Regions from separate parts of the Undibacterium sp. KW1 genome, predicted to be linked through region 1. Evidence: predicted binding sites of a transcription regulator. Region 1 holds the regulator's gene; the other holds the start of a gene.
The links. The regulator HrcA, encoded in region 1, represses chaperone genes, less so after heat shock. The targets are predictions, from matches to a motif close to TTAGCACTCNNNNNNNNNGAGTGCTAA.
Positions count from the first base shown of each region.

Region 2: the regulator HrcA is predicted to act here: its motif matches at 2,360-2,386, upstream of rpoH (RNA polymerase sigma factor RpoH).

Region 1 is NZ_AP018439.1:981,445-985,788, forward strand. Features, by position in the region: gene UNDKW_RS04395 (NAD kinase) at 43-936, opposite strand; gene UNDKW_RS04400 (HAD family hydrolase) at 1,012-1,698, shown strand; gene hrcA (heat-inducible transcriptional repressor HrcA) at 1,743-2,774, shown strand; gene UNDKW_RS04410 (response regulator transcription factor) at 2,832-3,215, shown strand; gene fur (ferric iron uptake transcriptional regulator) at 3,283-3,711, opposite strand; gene UNDKW_RS04420 (outer membrane protein assembly factor BamE) at 3,787-4,344, shown strand, end outside.
Region 2 is NZ_AP018439.1:5,570,450-5,574,793, reverse strand. Features, by position in the region: gene cyoE (heme o synthase) at 1-693, shown strand, start outside; partial or broken gene UNDKW_RS25045 (SCO family protein) at 717-1,270, shown strand; gene rpoH (RNA polymerase sigma factor RpoH) at 1,399-2,295, opposite strand; gene UNDKW_RS25035 (ABC transporter permease) at 2,632-3,546, opposite strand; gene UNDKW_RS25030 (cell division ATP-binding protein FtsE) at 3,578-4,252, opposite strand; gene ftsY (signal recognition particle-docking protein FtsY) at 4,279-4,344, opposite strand, start outside.

The sequences.
Region 1 (4,344 bases):
AACAGCCTGTGACTTCTGTGTTCGTAAGAGTGGGCGAAAAAATTAATTCAGCGCACCCTCTACCGATGGATATTCATTCCAGTGCAGTTTCTCACGCAAGGTGTTGTAATAATTCCAGCCAGGAGGATGCAGGAAGGTCACCGTATGGGCAGAACGGTTGACGATAATCCTGTCCTGATGCTGCAGGCTGGCAAAATTTTGCATATCAAAATTCAGGCTGATATCGCGGCCAGCCACGATGGTGATGACGATTTCGCTACTGTCTGGCAAGACAATGGGCCGGTTCGACAACGCATGCGGCGCAATCGGAACCATTGCAATGCCTGACAGGCTTGGGTGTAGCAGCGGGCCACCGGCAGAAAGGGCATAGGCAGTGGAGCCAGTCGGCGTCGAGACGATGAGACCGTCCGAGCGCTGGTTGTACATGAAGTGTCCATCTACCTCTACCCGCAATTCCACCATGCCTGAGCCTGCACCGCGCGAGACCACGATATCATTGAAAGCCACGCCACTGAAAATCTGGTTGCCATCGCGGGTCACGATGGCCTGCAACAGGCTGCGGCGCTCAGACACATATTTGCCATCCAGCATTTCGGTGATGACAGGGATCATACGGCCAAGCGCAATATCGGTGATGAAACCCAGCCTGCCCTGGTTGATGCCAATCAGAGGAATATTGTAGGGTGCCAGTTGCCGTGCTATGCCCAGCATGGTGCCATCGCCACCCACTACGATGGCGACATCGGCCAGCTTGCCTATCTCAGGCACAGGCATGCTGCTGAATTCGCTCAACTGCAGGTATTGCGCTGTTTCTGCCTCGATGACGACGCGGTGTCCCGCACTCGCGAGAAAATTGGCCAGTTCTTTAATCGAGTCAGCAATGCCTGTCGCATTCGATTTTCCAACAAGTGCAATGGTTTTGGCCTGTATTGTCATAAACAAAGGTAGGGTGACATGATGCCTGAGATTAGAACATAATTAGGGCATCTATGAATGGAATGAGTGCTCTTTATGGCAATTAAAGCAGTTTTGCTGGACCTCGATGATACTTTGTGGCCGGTTGCACCGGTTATTCGTCATGCTGAATCAGTCTTGCAGCAATGGTTGCATGAACATGCACCCGTGGTTGCGCAAAATTACAATGTAGAAAAATTGCGTGAACGCAGGAATGTGCTGGTAGCCAGCGACCAGCGTTTTCAATATGATTTATGGGCCTTGCGCCATACCTTGCTGAAACAGGTGTTTGATGAACATGGGGTCGCTGCCGAAAAAGCCGATCAGGCCATGGCCGTTTTTGCCGACGCCCGTAACAAAGTCGATTTGTACAGCGATGTCAAGCCCGCCTTGCAGGCTTTGCAAGAAAAACTGCTCCTGGGCACTGTCTCGAATGGTTTTGCCGATTTGCAGGCGATAGGCCTGGCGCATCATTTCAAGGTGTCTATCGCGGCCTATCGTTTTGGCTGTGCCAAACCTGATTCAAGGATATTTCTGGCCGCTTGCCAGGAGTTGGGGCTGAAACCTGGAGAAGTATTATATGTAGGCGATGATTTATTGCTGGATGTGCAAGGTGCGCAACAGGCAGGATTAAAAGGCGGCTGGATGAACCGTCAGGGTTTAAAAATTGAAGATGAGCGCCATCTGCATATCAAGCCGGATGCAGAATTTGCCAATCTGCATGACCTGACTCTATGGCTATGAATTTTTCTATGTTCATGTCAGTCATGAACGCATAAAATGAAACCATGCAACTAGATATCCGCGCACAAACTTTATTAAAAGCCCTGGTCGAGCGTTATATCGCTGATGGCCAGCCTGTAGGTTCCCGCGCCTTGTCCAAAATATCCGGCCTGGAATTATCCCCGGCGACGATACGTAACGTCATGGCTGACCTGGAAGAAATGGGCTTTGTAGCGAGCCCGCATACTTCTGCTGGTCGTATCCCTACCCCCAGAGGCTACCGCGTTTTTGTCGATAAATTGCTTACTGTGCAAGACATCAATGCTACGGGCATGGATACACGCCTGCAATCCAGCTTGCAATCGAATATGAACGCGCAGTCGCCGCAAAAGCTGATTACCAATGCGGCACAAATCTTGTCGTCTCTGTCACAATTTGCCGGTGTCGTCATGACACCACGTACAGAGTCGATTTTTCAGCAGGTTGAATTTTTGCGTTTGTCTGAAAAACGCATCTTGCTTGTGGTCGTCACACCGGGTGGAGAAGTCCATAACCGCCTTTTGTTGACGGATGTCGATTACACACCGACACAATTGGTGCAGGCCGCCAATTACTTGAACCAGAATTTTGGCGGTTTGAGTTTTACCGATGCGCGTTCCCGCATCAATAATGAGTTGCGGCAACTGCAGAATGATATGACCAGGCTTATGCAGGCCGCTGTTGAAGCAGGTAGTAGTGCCATGGATGAAGATAATGACGAAGTTGTTATCTCTGGTGAGCGCAATCTGCTGAATGTGCAAGACCTGTCATCAAATATGGGTTCATTGCGCAAATTGTTTGACATGTTTGAACAAAAAAACAGTCTCATGCAGCTACTGGATGTATCCAGCAAGGCAACAGGTGTGCAGATTTTTATCGGTGGCGATTCGCAACTGGTACCTATGGAGGAAATGAGCATAGTCACTGCCCCTTATGAGGTGAATGGCAAGATAGTTGGAACCCTAGGCGTAATTGGGCCTACACGTATGGCGTATGAGAGAGTGATACCGATCGTGGACATCACGTCAAAATTATTATCTAATGCCTTAAGTCAATAAGACTGGGTATGAACTGGCGAAGCAGGGTGGCACACATTCATCCGGAGCAGGGTTGCTATGGAAAAGAAAAACGCAAAGATTTTGTTAATTGATGACAATGACGTAACCCGCGAGGTGCTCAGGGTCATCCTGAGGAGCGAGGGGTATCATGTTGTTGGAGAAGCAACTGACGGCGGCAGTGGTTTGGAACTTGCTTTGAAGTTGAAGCCAGATTTGATCTTGCTGGATATCGTCATGCCCAAGATCAGTGGCACTGAAATTTTGCCACGTATCAGGGAACTGCTGCCAGAGACAAGGGTGCTCATGGTGACAGCCAATAAGGATCAGGATACGATTACCGAGGTGGTTAAAACTGGCATACACGGCTATATCCTCAAGCCATTCAATGCACAGAAGATCATAGACACAGTGGAAGCAGTGGTAGCAAAGATCAATAGGTAGGCGGTATGGCGCACGGTGCAGGTAGGCCCGTGCGCTTGCAAGGGGGATTTGGGACTATTTCCCTGGGTTAAGCCTTATGTTCACAATCGGTTTTGGTGCAATTGCCATAAATCGCCAGTGCATGTTCAGCAATCTTGAAGCCACGTTCAAGAGCAATAGTATGCTGGCGTTTTTCAATTTCCTCATCATAGAATTCTTCTACCCGCCCACAGTCCAGGCACACCAGGTGATCATGATGGGAACCTTCATTCAATTCAAAAATGGCTTTGCCAGTCTCGAAATGATTGCGACTTAACAGTCCGGCCTGTTCAAACTGGGTCAGGACGCGATATACAGTTGCCAGACCGACATCCATATTTTCATTGAGCAGGATCTTATACACATCTTCTGCTGTCAGATGACGAACCGGGCTGTTCTGGAAGATCTCCAGGATTTTCAGTCGGGGCAGGGTGGCTTTCAGACCGCTGGCTTTGAGGTTGGAGGTGCTGTTTGTCATGTTTTCGATCAAAAAATTGCTATCTGCTTTATGATATCGGGTTTTAGGGCTTGTTGCTCAATTAAGAGGTTATCTATGCAACTGTTGTTTTCAGGTTTAACGCGGAATAAGATGAGCCGTGTAGCGGGTCTGGTAGTGCTGGCTTCTTTGACAGCATGTTCATCACCTATTCCCCTGCTGTCTTCGGCTGACAGGACTTCAGTATATGCAACATCCGGCACTCCAAGTGATGCAAATGGTGCGCAAGTGGTGGAACCGACCGGTTTTGGCAAGGTACTGGCCTTTATTTCGCCTTACCGCGTTCCCATACAGCAAGGTAACTTCGTTTCCCAGGAAATGGTGGCACAGTTAAAAGAAGGTATGACACGTGAGCAGGTGCGTTTTATCCTTGGTACAGCCTTGCTGACCGATATGTTCCATGAAGACCGCTGGGATTACCCTTTCCGCCTGACCAAGCCAAATGGAGAACGTATCACCAGCCGCGTGTCGGTGTTTTTCAAGGATGGTACGGTAGCAAAATTTGAAGGCGGCAATTTGCCGACTGAAAAAGAATACCTGGCACGTATTACAGAATCCGCTTTGGGCCTGAACCGCGTTCAATCGGTGATAGAAACTGATGCGCCGAAGAAAAAA
Region 2 (4,344 bases), 2.0 Mb from region 1:
AATTGCCTGGTGGAAAAAGAAATTGATTCCCGTATGGCAAGAACTGCACGCCGTGCAACAGCCCAGGGTGAGATTACAGTGCCGCAGACTCTGGTATTCTCCGGCGTCATCGGTGGCATGGGCATGTGGGTCTTGTATACCATGGTCAATCCGCTGACCATGTGGCTGACCTTCGTCACTTTCGTTGGCTATGCCGTCATTTACACCATCATCCTGAAACCGGCGACACCACAAAATATCGTCATTGGTGGTTTGTCAGGTGCCATGCCACCAGCGCTGGGCTGGGCAGCTGTCGCAAACGATGTGCCTATGCAGGCCTGGTTGCTGGTCTTGATCATTTTTGTCTGGACGCCACCGCATTTCTGGGCGCTGGCAATGTACAGGCGCGATGATTATGCGCGTTCCGGCCTGCCGATGTTGCCAATTACCCATGGCCTGGAATTTACCCGCTTCCATATCTGGCTGTATACCATTGCTCTGTTTGCTACCACCATGCTGCCCTATGCGGTACACATGAGTGGCCTGATTTATTTGGTCAGCGCGATTATCCTGGGTCTGATTTTCCTTTGGTATGCATGGCGTATTTACAAGCACTATGATGACGTGCTGGCGCGCAAGACGTTTGCCTATTCCATTATTTACCTGTCCCTGCTGTTTGCAGCCTTGTTGATTGATCACTATATCAAGCTATGAAAATTCTGAAGCACCTGGCCAGTATGCTGATGGCGCTGAGCCTGCTTGCTTGCGCCCCGGCCCAGGAAAAATTCAATAACACTGACTTGACCGGCCTCGATTACGCCAAAGACTTTGCGCTGACAGATCATACTGGCAAGGCACGTACGCTGGCAGACTTCAAGGGCAAGGCGGTAGTGATCTTTTTTGGCTATACCCAATGCCCGGATGTCTGCCCGACCACCATGGTGGAAATGGCCAATGTCATGAAATTACTGGGCACGGATGCGGACAAGGTGCAGGTGCTGTTTGTGACCCTGGACCCTGAACGCGATACCCAGACCTTGCTGGCCAACTACGTCCCCAATTTTGACAAGCGCTTCCTGGGCTTGTATGGCGATGCCGCTGCAACGGCCAAGGTAGCCAAAGAATTCAAGGTGTTTTATCAAAAGGTGGAAGGTAAAACCCCCGGCAGCTATACCATGGACCATACTGCGGGCAGCTATGTATTTGACCCTCAGGGGCGCATACGCTTATTCCTGCGCCATGGCCAGGGGCAGAAGTTGTTGCCCATGATTTGAAGATACTGCTGAAGTAAATCAGCAGAAAATACAAAGCAGGTGGTGCTCAGGTCGCGAAATCGACCGCAAAACTGACCACAAAGCCGCTGGATAAAACAAAAGGCACTCTCGCGAGTGCCTTTTTCATTGCTGCAGCCTGTTTTGATTATGCAAAACTGCTGAGGCTGCCCTTCATTTTCTTCAGGGCTGCGCTTTCGATCTGGCGTATGCGCTCGGCAGAAACACCGTATTCGTCAGCCAGTTCATGCAGGGTGGCACCTGTACCATCATCATTCTTCAGCCAGCGTGATTCTATGATGTGGCGTGAGCGCGCATCCAGCTTGGACAATGCAGATTCCAGGCCTTCGCTTTGCAGACGGTCATACTGGCGTGTTTCCAGCACACGGGTAGGCTCGTCAGATTCAGTCTTCAGATAAGCGATGGGTGCAAATTTCTCATCGTCATCATCCGTAGGTGCATCCAGAGCAATATCATGGCCGGACAAACGCATTTCCATTTCGATGACTTCTTCGCGCTTGACATCCAGCGTTGATGCCAGTGCATCAATTTGCTTTGGTGTCATCGCGTCCAGGCCTTCTTTATGGCTGCGCAGGTTAAAGAACAGTTTGCGCTGTGCTTTGGTCGTTGCTACTTTGACCAGGCGCCAGTTTTTCAAAATGTACTCATGCATTTCAGCCTTGATCCAGTGCATCGCATAGGACACCAGGCGCACGCCCTGGTCAGGATCAAAGCGTTTGACGGCTTTCATCAGGCCGATATTGCCTTCCTGAATCAAGTCTGCATGGGGCAAGCCATAGCCGAGGTAACCGCGAGCGATTGATACGACAAGGCGCAGATGTGACATAACTAGTTGCTGCGCAGCAGCCAGGTCATTGTCATTACGCAATTTGTTCGCAAAGTCTATCTCTTCCTGATGCGTGAGCATAGGCAGACGGTTGACTGCAGAGATATAGGCATCAATATTACCCAGCGTGCCACTAAAGCCTAGAGCCAGCGCAGTGCTGTCGGTTGCAGGGATCAATTGTGTCGATGTAGTTGCCATTTTTCCTCCTTATTGCTGCCTTAAGAGTATCAATTACTCCTTTTGGCACTTTCAAGTTCCTATATTAGCACTCTCTTGAGAAGAGTGCTAATACTCAGATTCTATGAAGTTCATCAAATAAATCTATTGAAAAACAAGCATTCATTTACAGCATATATAGTGCTTAGATAGACGCCTGGGTGGAAAGTTGCAATCAATTCGATGCAAATTGTAAAAGCCTGTTGCAAAACCTGGATGTGCAGGCTGGTGCCACGGTGCCAGACATTGCCAAACACAGAGGTCAGCACTATGGAGACGAAACAGCAGTCAATTTATTGTGAGACAGGTGTCAAAAATTTAGCTGGCGCTAGCCAACTGCCTTCTTACTGACAGAAAAACACCAATCAGGCCAAGCAACATGCTAACAGCAAGGAGTATGGCGCTCTGTACGATACCCAACGGAACAAGATGGAATTCTGAGGCATATAATTTAGCAAATTCGGCGATTGCCTTGTTCAAGGGTTGCAGGGAAGCAGCAATCAAGCCCAATGCCAGGCCTCCGGCCAACAGGCCCAGCAAGGCGCCGGTATAGTAATAAGGTTTGTGGATGAAACTGTTGGTCGCACCCAACAGGCGCGATACGGCAATTTCTGCCCTGTGTGAAATCACTTGCAGGCGAGTGGCATTAAATACCACCACGATCACCACCACACCCAGAGTGGCGGCCAGGAACATCAGACCCAGTTGCATGATTTGCACCAGTGCTGCCAGGCGCTTGACCCAGGCAGAGTCGAGTTGCACGACATCGACGTCCTGCATTTGCTTTATTTCTTCGACCAGCGCTTCTATCTTGCCAGCATCACTATTCGACATGGACAAGACATAGGCGTCCGGCAGGGGATTGCCACCCAGGGTAGACAAGACTTCCGCCAGATTGGATGATTGCTCCAGGCTGGCCAGGGCCTTGTCCTTGGGAATGAAGTTCAGGTTGGCCGTGATGTTTCTTTCTTTCAGCAATTTCTTCAGTGGTATCGACAAGGCGGTGGCCGTTGCCCTCGGTGTGTCCGGGCTGACGAAGATGCTGATCTCAGGTTCTATGGACAGTTGCGAAGAGATAGGACGTATATTTTCTATCAGGGTCAGGCCAGCGATCGGCAGCGCCAGTGCAATGGCGACCACCAGTACATTGAACAGGAAATTGCCCGGGCTGCCACGCAGATGGGCGAAGGCGCTCTTGATGGCGAACAAGTGTTGACGAAACCAGTTGGTCATGAATTCTTCCTTGTTATTCTGTAATGCAGGATCATGCGGCCAGTGAGGATTTCCAGGTGCTGACGACCTGGCCCTGGCTCAGGTAAATCACACGGCTGGCCTGATCGAGAAATTGTTCATCATGGCTGGAGATAATGCAGGTGACACCGGCGCTCTGGAAAGCCTTCAGCGCGCTCAATACCTTGTTGGCATTATCACGGTCGAGGAAGGCGGTAGGTTCATCCGCCAGGATGATCTGTGGCCGGTTGACAATGGCGCGGGCTATCGCTACCCGCTGCTGCTCACCACCAGATAATGCCAGCGGCAAAGAATAAGCCTTGTCCGGCAGGCCGACTTTTTCCAGCGCAATGCGGGCGCGGGTCTCAGCTTCAGCATGGGAGGCACCAGTGACGATGATGGGTAGCATGACATTCGCCAGCACGTGGCGGTCAGTCAGTAATTTTTGGTCCTGCAAAATCAGGCCCAGCTTGCGGCGCAGATAAGGCAGGCTGCTGGTTTTGAGCTTTCCTATGTCCTGGCCATTGACCCTGACATGCCCCGCCGTCGGTTTCTCTATGCCTGCAATCATCTTCAACAAGGTCGATTTACCAGCACCAGATGGGCCAGCCAGGAAGATCAATTCACCGGCGGCAATTGACAATGAAACATCTTTGAGTGCATACACATCTTGCGAATACTGTTTGCTGACGTGTTCAAATTCAATCATGATCGCGTTAGACCTTTTATGAGCAATTAACTGAGCAGGGCGTCAACAAATTCCTGGGCGTTAAACGGCTGCAAATCTTCAATCTGCTCGCC